Regions from separate parts of the Colwellia sp. KU-HH00111 genome, predicted to be linked through region 2. Evidence: predicted binding sites of a transcription regulator. Region 2 holds the regulator's gene; each other region holds the start of a gene.

Region 1 (4,292 bases), on a different contig from region 2:
TGATAAAATATCGTCATTGCTCACCCGTCAAGAAATGGAGTTAACCAACCTTAATGGATTGCTTTGTAATGAGCTTGAGATATTAAAAAACCGTGATCTTTCGGTACTTGAACAAGCATCTGCTGATAAAGAAGCGCTTTTAACTAAAATTAACCAACTCGATAAAGAGATTAGTCATTACACCTCGCTTGAGCAGTTAAAGGAAGAACCTACGCACAGTGAACAAGTCACTCGTATTATTAGTTTATTACATGAGTGTAAGCAACAAAATGAAGTAAACGGTCAAATCATTAATAATAGTCAAATCGCGATAAATCGCTTTAAGAATATGCTACAAAAAAGCATTTCAAATAACACTATGACTTATGATAGTAAAGGTAAAACCTCCATCAGTAATAAGTCAATTGGTATTAAAGCCTAGTCACTAAAGCCCACAGTTATTGCAATGTTTAAAAGTATTGCACTGCTTTAATTTCTTTACGATTAACACTTGCCAGATATATTTCATAAACATCTTTAAAGTCTAACCTGAGCTCAGTTGTATAAGTATCACCGACAGGATAACTTTTCACTACTTTTGCACCACGAATTAACCCTTGAACCGAGGCAGCTAACGCTTGGTTTTCTATTAACATATCAGCCATGGTCGTTTTACTATTAACCTGTTGACCATATACTTGTTCAGCTAGCTCAACATATGCGGCAATTTTTGACGCTTTAATGGCCATTAACATCCGCTGCGTTTTATTCGTTGATTTTTGTAAGCTAATAGGCGCATGACCAATACCGCTAATAACCGGAAAGTGTTCAGGCTGCACTGTTTGCCATTGTATGTGCTTGTCGTAAACGCTAGAGCAAGCGCTCACTAACACCAAACTAATAGCCACAATAACGATGTTAATTAATGATTTCATCTTAATTTCACCTACTCAATTAGTTTTGAATTTCAACAGCACGTTGATTTTCAAGTAAGCGTTCATTACTTCTAATGATCATGCCATCTTTAATATTCACATTTCTATTTTTACTTTTTTCTTCGCCGATAACCCATTTAGGAATAAAGGACTGTGCAGTGGCAACAACAACATGCGACTGAATGCCAATCATACGTGCATTAATGATAATACCATCTTTTTGTTCCATCATTGTGCCAGCAACAATGTAGTCAATAATCTGACGTTCTGGCAACTCTTTCCAATCTCGACTAAAAACATAATCACCTTCTTTAGTAACACGAATATGCCCTGTCGCTTTATAATCGATAACCACTAAACCATGACGTTGCAACTCATGAACAAAGTTTTCAGCTATTTGGTTGCCGAGCCAATTTGTTGATTCTAGATCTTTCAAGTTGACAAAAGAAGCCACAGCCACAGGTGTTTTAGCGTTAACAAAGGCACTACTTTCAAGCATTTGATAGGCTAAGCCTTTCACCACATCATTGATCGCGTGTTTAGGAAGGTTATAGGTATCTATCTTATCCTGCTTAATTTGCTTAGCTTTATAAAAATTATCTTCTTTTTCTTCGCTTGAGATTAAACTACAAGATAAAAGTGTTGGAATAAGCAATGGTATAAGCCACTTTTTCATGATGTTCCCCTTAATAGCCCAATGTTAATGCTAAAGAAATGCTTAGCAACAGCACTGACAACTTTGTGTATTAGGTTATTGATTACTGATTGTTGCTGATAACCAATGCACATTTCAAGCCAATTAATTATAGTCTTATTGTCCGTGTCAAATTAATCAGGCATAAATTGTGCATTCTAATTATTGTAGCCCAAGTTGTAGCCCACAGTTGGCTTTTCATTTTATGAGAGAAAATATGCGTACAATTATACAAACTGCTATATTAGTTACCTTGCTATTGGTTGTTAACACTAACTGCCATGCACAATGGTATGAAGCGCAGGGGCATGCTTCAACAGACAAAGACTCCGTTGAAATAGCGCGAACAAAGGCAATGGAAAATGCCTTAAAGAAAGCGCTGTTGGTAGCTGGGGCAAGTGTTTCTAGTATTCAACAAGTGGTCAATGGCTTATTAACTCAAGACCAACTTAGTATTCGCGCCAGCGGCAGTGTTAACTCGATTGAGCTGATTGATGAGTTCCATAGCAATAATATGATCAGTGTTACCGTGCGTGCAGATATTTTTCCCCAAGAAAAAAAATGTTTTGCGTTAGATTATAAAAAATCCATTCTTATTACTAAAAGTCATTTAACCCAAAGAGAGCATGCTAATATTGGCAAAATATACCGATTAGATGCAGCAGTTATGAACCAATTAAATAGAAAGTTGGCAATAAAAAGCAGCTACAGTAAAGGTAAACTTTTGCTCAAAAGTGCTACTCAATTTTCTCGCTTAAATGCGAGTTTCGCTGAAGACAAAATTAAACAATTAGCTATATCAATTGCTGATACTACCGATAGTCAATATGTACTTTTCAGTGAAATTGATGATCTCTCTTTTGGGAAAAACAGAACTAATGCTTGGAAAGTATGGAAGCAAGGTACTTATCCTAGAAACTTTGATATGACACTTTATCTCTATAATGGCTTAAGCGGAGAACAAGTTTGGCAAGGCAATTATCATAACGCCACAGTATGGGACTTTAACAAAAGAAAAAGTGTCGATGTTAATACCAGCGTATTTTGGCAAAGTGATTATGGCACAATGATAGGTTCACTACTCGATACCATGGTTAAAGACATAGACGAAAATGTTATGTGTGAGCCAAGTGAAGGGAAAATAGTGCAAGTTAATGGCAATCAAATCACCATTAACTTAGGCCAGCATCATGGCGTAAAAATAGGTGATGAATTTTCACTATTACATAGCCGCACTTTTACCAGTACCCAAGGAAATAGCTACCCAGGTTATGATGTTAGTCCTTACAAGGTAAAAGTAACCCAACTAACCAAGCAGAGCGCCACTGCAAAAACACTTAACAACCGTTTATTAGATAATATTCAGGTCAACGACCTTGCCGTACGATATTAATAAATAAAGTTAAGTATTACAGATTAATGCTTAACTTTATTATGATAAAACAATACAATAACCAACCTCAAAATGATGCCCTTGTAGCTCAGCTGGATAGAGCAAGCGCCTCCTAAGCGCTAGGTCGGAAGTTCGAATCTTCTCAAGGGCGCCATAAAAATCAATAACTTAAAACAAAACCACACCTAAGAAAAATACTATAAAAATAATTATGTAGCATATATGTAGCAGATTTATTCATAATTAGGAAAGGCTTTGTGGAAGGGATCTTTCTAATAAGCTGTTTTGAGAAAATTAACTTGCTGACAGCTTATTATATACAGATAAGGTTAATCTCATTAAAATTCAGTTAATTACCGTATCACAAGTAACTTATGTAGACTCTATGTGGTCATGTAGGTTGTGAAGATTAACTGTTTTTGATATAGAGTATCTTTATACTCATTTCAATATTATGACTAAACACTGTAGTTATAATGTTGTCCCGTTTGATAATCATAAATAGAAATCGATTGCCCATTAATATTTCCGGAAAAATGTTGACTAGAATGGTAATCAAATCCAGAGAACTTTTTGCCCTCCAATTTAAGTTGAACATGAGCGGATGTGTCATAATCGAAAAAATCTAGTTTTTTCTTACTACCGCCAGAAAAATTGCTTGAAGTAGAGTAATCAAAACCGTTCAATTTACCATTAGTAACTTTTGCTGAAATATTATTATGATTGCCTGTAGTATGATCATAAACAGACGATATACTTTTTTCTTTAAACGCTGCACCGACGGCTGCTGCAACTCTAGCTCTAGTTGAATCCTTCATTGATTTCCCTTATTTAATAAATTTAAAACACGTAATTTTTGTAATCCAATTTCCAATTGTTTTTTCTTAAAATCAAGGTTGCTGCCATTCTTCACAAGTATCAAATACTTGCTCAATTCCATTTTTTATTTCATCCACATCGTCTAAATATAGAAGTCTCAAATCTTTAGCTGCACGAGAACAAGCGACATAAATCAAGTTTTTGGTATTTTCAAAATTTTCTTTATAGTCTGTAAGATTTAGCCTTTCATCCTGCTCATTTTGATCAAGCTGAATATGTTCAAAAAAGCTTTTAAATTTGTTCCTTCCTTGATGCGTTCCTCCAAAATCATGTCCTAGAATAAGAGCAACATATTCGTATTCTTCTCCTTTAGTTCCATGGTATGTATGATATATAACGTCTCTGTTTTGTCTTCTGTCTATAAAGTCTACCCATAAGGTTAACTGTTCTAAACTTAAATTTAATAATGACT
Region 2 (4,292 bases):
GAGGCTGATCTAGTTCAGGTATACAGTCAAACCAACAAGACTACTAAAGAAAAGTCAGATACTTACCTTGCTAAAGGCAAACCTGCACTCTTCAAACAACAACTAGAAGATGGAAGTTTAATTAGCTTACAAGCCAATGAAATAAAATATCAGCCAGAACTGCATATCATTACGGTCTCTGGTAATGCCCTCGTTAAGCAAGCGGGTAGTCAAGTTACTGGTGAAACCATAACGTACAATACATCTAGTGAAAAGCTAGAAGCCATTAGTAGTGATAACGAATCGGTAACTACCATTTTGCAACCCGCCCAAATAAAAGCGCAACAAAGCAAGAAAAAGCAATGACGATAACAAATAATACTGAGCGTAATGATAAGCAGTCGACCTTAATTGCCCAAGGATTATCAAAATCATATAAAAGTAAAACCGTGGTGAAAGATGTCAGTCTAGCGGTTAATGCCGGACAAATTGTCGGGCTGTTAGGCCCCAATGGAGCAGGTAAAACCACCTCTTTTTATATGATAGTTGGTTTAGTGCCCAACGATGACGGTCAAATCATTCTCAATGATGAGAATGTTACCCTTGCTCCAATGCATGAACGCGCTCGTCGTGGCATTGGTTACTTACCTCAAGAAGCTTCAATCTTTAGAAAGCTGACCGTTACTGACAATATTATGGCCATTTTACAAACGCAAAAAGGCCTTAGCGAACAAGACAGACAAGAACATTTGGAACATTTATTAGAAGAGTTTAATATCAGCCATATTAAAGATAATTTAGGCATGAGTTTGTCGGGTGGTGAAAGAAGGCGAGTAGAGATAGCTCGCGCACTTGCCGCAGAGCCTGAATTCATTCTACTTGATGAACCTTTTGCTGGGGTTGACCCCATTTCGGTTGGCGATATAAAAAAAATTATCATTCACCTTAAAGAGCGTGGTATCGGTATTTTAATAACCGACCATAATGTTCGTGAAACGCTCGATGTTTGTGAACATGCTTATATCGTTAGCCATGGTGAAATTATTGCACAAGGCAATGCAGATCAAATTCTTGCAAATCAGCAGGTGAGAGATGTATACCTTGGTGAACAATTCACGTTATAGTTAACACATACACTACAAACTTAGGCTATGCTTACTATTAAGCGAGCATAGTTAATAAAAGAAACAATATGAATAGGATGTATATAAGGTAGATGCGCCCAACTCTGCAGCTCCGTATAGGACAACAACTCACCATGACGCCACAACTGCAACAAGCTATTAAGCTGTTGCAGTTATCAACGTTAGAGCTTCAACAAGAAATTCAAGAAGTGCTTGAAAATAACCCTTTGCTTGAGGTTAATGATCAGCAAGCATCAGATAATGATGCCGATAATAATACTGATAATCTAGAAGAAGCTTATTCTGCAACGGTTTCAACCGCCGACAAAAATACCAATGACGGCAGTGAAGAGGCTAGTGCCACCATTGATGAAATCAGCACCACCGAAGCAATGGAAAAAAATGATATTCCTGAAGAGCTAAACATTGATACTACCTGGGAAGAAAGTTACAGTGCTGGTGTGTCAAATACCGGCGCCGTCAGTAGCCCCGGAGAAGATTACACATACCAAGGCGAAACCACTGATTCAATTCAAGATCACCTGTTATGGCAAATGGAGCTTACACCTTTTTCAGAAACAGACCGTGCTGTCGCTATCGCCATTATTGAAGCCGTAGATGACGCGGGCTATTTAACCGTTTCCAGCGAAGATATTTTAGATAGCGTTGGTATAGAAGACCTTGAACTTGATGAAGTTGAAGCGGTTTTAAAGCGTATTAATGTATTCGATCCCATTGGCGTAGCCGCTCGATCTATTGCCGATTGTTTACTCATTCAATTGAATCAATTTGAACCAAACACGCCTTATTTAGCCGAAAGTAAGCTAATCATCAGTGAGCATATTGATTTATTAGGCAACCGTGACTACCGTCAATTAATGCGCAAAACTAAATTAAAAGAAGAGCAATTACGAGAAGTCATGCGCTTAATTCAGAGTTTGAACCCGCGCCCTGGTGATACTGTCATTAAAAGTGACGATCAATATGTGATACCTGATGTCACGGTTGAGAAAAAAAATGGCCGATGGGTTGTCGAATTAAATGCTGATACTGCACCTAAATTATCGGTAAACCAGCAATATGCAGCGATGACCAAAACAACTAAGTCTTCCAGTGACGATGGCCAATTTATTCGCGCCAATTTACAAGAAGCCAAGTGGTTTATTAAAAGTTTAGAATCGCGCAACGACACCTTATTAAAAGTGTCTAATTGTATTGTACAACGACAGCAAGGGTTTTTAGAGCATGGTGCAGAAGCTATGCGACCTATGGTGCTAAATGATATAGCCGAAGCTGTAGAAATGCACGAGTCAACTATTTCTAGGGTGACTACCCAAAAATACATGCATACGCCCAGAGGAATTTTTGAATTAAAATACTTCTTTTCTAGTCATGTTGGCACTGAAAATGGTGGCGAGTGTTCATCGACGGCTATTCGCTCTTTAATTAAGAAACTCATTTTAGCGGAAATACCTGCTAAACCGCTAAGTGATAGTAAAATGGCCGAATTATTGGCCGAGCAGGGAATTAACGTTGCTAGGCGAACCATAGCCAAATATAGAGAATCTTTGTCTATACCACCGTCAAATCAACGTAAGAGTTTATTATAAACTGTGTTTATATTTTCTAAATTTACGTAAATAAGGATCAATATTATGCAAATTAACCTTACCGGACACCATGTAGAAATCACTTCATCGTTACGCGAATACGTGAATACCAAGTTGACCAAATTAGAGCGACATTTCGACCATATTAACAATGTGCATGTTGTCTTAACCGTTGAAAAATTAGATCAAAAAGCCGAAGCAACTATTCACCTAAAAGGCACTGAAATTCATGCTTCAGCCATCAACACAGACATGTATAATTCTATCGACACCCTCGTTGACAAATTAGATCGCCAAGTACTCAAATACAAAGGCAAAATAACCCAACATTAGTTTTCTTCTTATTTAATTATGACATTACAAGATATCTTAACGCTGGACTGTACTCAATGTGCAGTTCCAGCAAGCAGTAAAAAGCGACTGCTCGAACAAATTTGCCAACTTGCAGCCAATGAATTAGGCGATAGTAGCCCCGGTGATTTGCTTGACAGTTTACTTAATCGAGAAAAAATGGGGAGTACCGGTATTGGCAATGGCATTGCCATTCCTCATGGCCGCTTAAACAATACCAGCAAGGCAATTGCAGTTTTCATAACGACTGAGCACGCTATTGATTTTGATGCCATAGATAACAAGCCGGTTGATATCTTCGTTTGTCTGTTTGTTCCTCAAGATAACACCCAAGAACATTTAGAAACCTTACAAAGTATTGCTAAACTATTTAGTGAACGTAAAACGGCAAAGAAAGTACGCAAATGTACTAACAAACAAGAGATGTTTAACCTTATCCAACAAACAATATAAGTTAGCAATACATGACTTTACCTAGAGCACAAACACCAATATTTTCAGTGAATAAACTCAACTCTGGGATCTCACCACTATGAAACTAATTATTGTTAGTGGCCGCTCAGGTTCAGGAAAATCTGTCGCTTTAAGGGTGTTAGAGGATTTAGGTTATTATTGTGTAGATAATATTCCAGTAAATTTACTACCTGCATTAACCCACACAGTTATTCATGATTACGAAAATGTTGCGGTAAGTTTAGATGTGCGTAACCTGCCTAAAGATCCGCGCGATATTTTAGATATCATCGCCTATTTACCTAATGCGGTTGAAGTGACCACATTGTTTTTAGATGCCAATGATGATGATTTAATTCGCCGTTTTAGCGAAACTCGACGTTTACACCCATTAATTAAAAAGAATATTCCTTTAGATCAAGCTATTGCTTTAGAAAAAAAACTGCTTACCCCTATTTCTACCAAGGCCGACTTATATATTAATACCAGTCAATTAAGTCCTCATCAGTTAGCTGATTTAGTAAGAGAGCGGATTTTAGGAAAAAAAACAGGCTCAATGGTACTGGTTTTTGAATCTTTTGGCTTTAAACATGGTATTCCAACCGATGCTGATTATGTTTTCGATGCTAGATTTCTACCTAATCCGCACTGGGATAAACAATTGAAACCTCACACAGGGTTAGAGCAACCAGTACAAGATTTTCTTGCTAGTCAACCGATAGTCACTAAGTTCATCTGGCAAATTAACAGCTTTATGATGACTTGGTTACCTCAT
Region 3 (4,292 bases), on a different contig from region 2:
TAATACCGGAACGCGTTTAAGTGAGAAACTAACCGCATTAGGTATAAAATACAAAATTTGTGATCCGATCCTTGAGCAAGATCCCAATGATAATCGAGCGTTTGTTTCATTAGATGAAGCACTTAATTGTGATGTCATTTCGTTACATGTACCAAAGGTGTTGGATGGGCAGCACCCAACCTACCACTTGCTTGATAAAACTCGATTAAATAAGTTAACAGCTAAACAAATATTAATCAGTGCCTGTCGCGGTGAAGTTATTGATAATCAAGCGCTATTAGCTCTAAAGCAGCAAGGTCATGGTTTAAAAGTTGTGCTTGACGTTTGGGAAGGTGAGCCTGAGGTGTTAATGCCTCTGATTGAGCATACCGAAATAGCAACTGCACACATTGCTGGTTATAGCTTAGAAGGAAAATCTCGTGGCACTGAAATGCTTTATCAGGCACTATGTTGCCATAGTAAAATTGAACCAAAAACTAAGTTGGTTGATCTTTTGCCCATAGCCAGTATATCTAAGCTAGAATTAACTCAAGAATTTAATCAAATAGTACTAAACCAGTTAGTTAAATTGGTTTACGATGTTAGAAGAGACGATGCAATATTTCGTCAACAATTATCAGTGCAGGGTTTTGATAACCTGAGAAAAAATTACCCAATCCGACGGGAATTTTCAGCGGTGCAGGTAACCTTGTTATCCAACGCCCTAAGTGATGTGCCACATCGCTTAGGTTTTAGTAAAGCTTAGGTTTTACGTGTAATACAAATATCACATAAAAGAGAGAGGAACATGGCACAGAAATTTGACGTATGCATACTTGGCGCAACTGGGTTAGTTGGCAAAACCATTATTGAAATTCTAGAGCAACGAGATTTCCCAATTAATAAATTATACCCATTAGCAAGCGCTCGCTCGGCAGGTGAGTTTATTGACTTTAATGGTGAAAGCATTGAAGTACTTGATGCTGACAACTTTGATTGGAGCCTCGCACAAATTGGTTTCTTTTCAGCAGGTGGCGCAACGTCAGCTAAATATGCACCAATTGCAGGCGATGCAGGTTGTATTGTCGTTGATAATACCTCAGAATTTCGATATGACGATGATATTCCGCTTGTTGTGCCAGAAGTTAATCCACAGGCACTGTCTGAATACCGTAATCGTAATATTATTGCTAACCCAAACTGTTCTACCATTCAAATGATGGTGGCATTAAAGCCTATTTATGATGCCGTGGGAATTAGTCGCGTAAATGTATCTACCTATCAATCAGTTTCTGGCGGTGGTAAAGCAGCCATGGATGAGTTAGCAAAACAAACAGCTGATCTACTAAGTGGTAAGCCGGTTGAGACGAAAAACTTTTCTCGCCAAATTGCCTTTAATGTTATTCCTCAAATTGATGTTTTTCTTGATAACGGTTATACCAAAGAAGAAATGAAAATGGTGTGGGAAACTAAAAAAATATTAGGTGACGACAATGTATTAGTTAACCCAACTGCTGTACGTGTTCCGGTATTTTTTGGCCATGGTGAAGCGTTGCATATTGAAACTAATGCTCCTATTTCTGCTGAAGAAGTTAAAGCACTGCTTGCACAGGCTCCGGGAATTGTTGTTTGTCATAACGACGAAGATTTCCCAACTCAAATTGGCGATGCTAGCGGTAAAGATGAGACTTATGTTGGCCGTATTCGTGAAGATATTAGCCATAACTGCGGTATTAACATGTGGATTGTTGCCGATAATGTTCGCAAAGGAGCGGCAACAAATAGTGTACAAATTGCTGAGCTATTAATAAAAGAGTATTTAAACTAGGCTTTAGCTTAATTCAGCCGTCATTTCAGTATTGCTAATATAGTTGAATTTTAAAATAAAAAACTCACTAGCACTACTTAAGAAAATATCAAACTCGCCGTTAACATTAGATAACTAGTGTTAATTGCGAGTTTTTTGTTTTTAACGTGTAAAAAATTGAGATATTTTTTTTGAATTTGGTATGATTTACTGGTCGTCTAGCAGTCTGTGTAAGCTGAGAGAGTTAAAGGTGGAATGAATTTTGCTTTAACTTATAATGATTTGTGCCGTTATCTTTCATCTTAATTTTGTCAAATAACTGACAATTAGCTAATTTTGTAAAAAAATAATAATTAGGGAACTTTGATGCAAAAATTATTACGCCTGTGCCTACGGCAGGTTGTTCTTAGCATATCAATAGCTAGCATGCTTACTACTGGTATTATTTCGCTAAGCGTTATAAGTATTAGTTTGCCGGCGTTTGCCCAAGAAACTCCTGTTCAAGAGCGTGGCGTACGCATGCGAGGCCCTAAAAGTAGCGATGTTTTTCCCTATGAGCGCTATGGTCCAATCAATACGCGGGATACCCTATGGAAAATCGCGTTAACGGTTCGCCCTGACAGTCGTTTAACTGTTTATCAAGTGATGCAAGCCTTGTATCAAGCAAATCCAAATGCCTTTGTTGAAGGTAACCTTAATCATCTGGTGGAAGGACAGTACTTAAAGATCCCATCGTTTGACCGCATGATGTCGATTAATGACAGTGTGGCTCAGCAAAAATCTCAAAAAGATGATGAAGCATGGCAAAAAAAATTACCTAAAAGAAAAACCTCGAACTCAGCCCCTGTCGACAGTGTTAATAAAAAAGACTTAGATACTGTCAAAGTCGAAATAAATGATCAATTAGAAAAAATTGATAATAAACAACAAGTTCGTTTAGAAAGTATTCAAAAAGATGTTTCAGATTCTATTGATGGTTTACAAGCCATTTTAAAGGAGAATGAAGCATTACGTCAGCGTTTATCATCATTTAATAGTCAGTTAGGTGTAATGCAAAAGGAAGTGGCTAAGAGCGAAGAAATTAAAGCTCAAATGGATGATATGATCAAGTTACAACAAACGTTACTTGCCAAAGCACAAGCAAGGGAACAAGAGTTGTTACTTGCTAAGCAACAGGCTGAACTTGAAAAAAACAATATCTTTTCTAGCGTTTGGTTTACCGCATTATTAGCTATTTTACCTGCGGTACTAATATTGCTTATTTTTGCGCTAATTTATAGAAAACGCAAAGCCGCTGCCAATACACCAGAGATATCAGTAGAAGCACCCCTTGAAACACCGCCAGAAAAGGCCTCTGAAACCAAAGCTCAGGACAACACTGAAAAATCAGCCGCACCAACCGAAGAATCAAAAGATGAAGAGCTTTCAGTCGACGAAGAACTCTCTTTAGATGATGATTTATCCGTAGACTTGCTTGAAGATGACGATGATGTGATTCACTTAGATGAAAGTGACGATGACGCGTTAGATGATCTTGATGATTTAGATGATATTTTACTTGATGAAGACAATGATGCACTAGACGGTGGTGAAGTCGGCCAAGATGATTTGGATGACCTGCTTAATGATGTAGAGGATGAAGCGCTCGCCGCAGGTGAAGTTGCTCAAGATGATTTAGATTCACTGTTATCTGAAGTAAATGAACTTGCTGCTGAGGACGATGATAAAGATGAGCCAGAGTTAGATCAAGATGATCTGGATTCATTATTATCAGCAGTCGATGAAGAAGTAGTAGATATTGATGAATTAAAAATAGATGAATCAGCAGAAGAAACAGCCGATGCTGAAGTGACAGATCCTGATGATGTTGATGCATTACTAGACTCGATTAATGCCAATGAAGAAGCAGCGCAGGAGGAATCAACTGATGATGATCAAGTTGAAATCTCGGATCCTGATGATATTGACGCTTTATTTGACTCAGTTAATACACCTGCAATACCTGAGCCAGCAGCAGATGCGCAAACAGAAATCACGGATCCAGATGATATTGATGCGCTATTAGATTCAATGAATATTGATGAAGCACCTGCTGCAAAGGCTGAACCAGAGGCTAAACCTGAGCCTAAACCAGAACCTAAGCCAGAACCTAAGCCAGAGCCAACACCTGAGCCAGCAGCAGATGCGCAAACAGAAATCACAGATCCAGATGATATTGATGCGTTATTAGATTCAATGAATATTGATGAAGCACCTGCTGCAAAGGCTGAACCAGAGGCTAAACCTGAGCCTAAACAAGAAGCAAAGCCAGAGCCAACGCCTGAGCCAGCAGCAGATGCGCAAACAGAAATCACTGATCCAGATGATATTGATGCGTTATTAGATTCAATGAATATTGATGAAGCACCTGCTGCAAAGGCTGAACCTGAGCCAGCAGCAGATGCGCAAACAGAAATCACGGATCCAAATGATATTGATGCGCTATTAGATTCAATGAATATTGATG

The links. Region 2 encodes sigma-54, which starts transcription at its own class of promoters, with help from an activator protein. Its sites were predicted from a motif close to GTTGGCACGNNNNTNGNNT; they were not measured.
Region 1: a site for sigma-54 is predicted at 1,696-1,714, ahead of ABXG98_RS02475 (FlgO family outer membrane protein). Genes of this name have one in related genera too.
Region 3: a site for sigma-54 is predicted at 2,036-2,054, ahead of ABXG98_RS16435 (FimV/HubP family polar landmark protein). Genes of this name have one in related genera too.

Annotation. Positions count from the first base shown of each region.
Region 1 is NZ_BAABWO010000001.1:565,475-569,766, reverse strand. Features, by position in the region: gene ABXG98_RS02485 (flagella synthesis protein FlgN) at 1-421, shown strand, start outside; gene ABXG98_RS02480 (LPP20 family lipoprotein) at 450-914, opposite strand; gene ABXG98_RS02475 (FlgO family outer membrane protein) at 934-1,590, opposite strand; gene ABXG98_RS02470 (flagella assembly protein FlgT) at 1,826-3,001, shown strand; tRNA gene ABXG98_RS02465 (tRNA-Arg) at 3,079-3,155, shown strand; gene ABXG98_RS02460 (hypothetical protein) at 3,460-3,819, opposite strand; gene ABXG98_RS02455 (UvrD-helicase domain-containing protein) at 3,892-4,292, opposite strand, start outside.
Region 2 is NZ_BAABWO010000005.1:43,355-47,646, forward strand. Features, by position in the region: gene lptA (lipopolysaccharide transport periplasmic protein LptA) at 1-345, shown strand, start outside; gene lptB (LPS export ABC transporter ATP-binding protein) at 342-1,103, shown strand; gene ABXG98_RS10460 (RNA polymerase factor sigma-54) at 1,196-2,713, shown strand; gene hpf (ribosome hibernation promoting factor) at 2,759-3,046, shown strand; gene ptsN (PTS IIA-like nitrogen regulatory protein PtsN) at 3,065-3,517, shown strand; gene rapZ (RNase adapter RapZ) at 3,597-4,292, shown strand, end outside.
Region 3 is NZ_BAABWO010000010.1:81,214-85,505, forward strand. Features, by position in the region: gene ABXG98_RS16425 (4-phosphoerythronate dehydrogenase) at 1-745, shown strand, start outside; gene ABXG98_RS16430 (aspartate-semialdehyde dehydrogenase) at 788-1,807, shown strand; gene ABXG98_RS16435 (FimV/HubP family polar landmark protein) at 2,153-4,292, shown strand, end outside.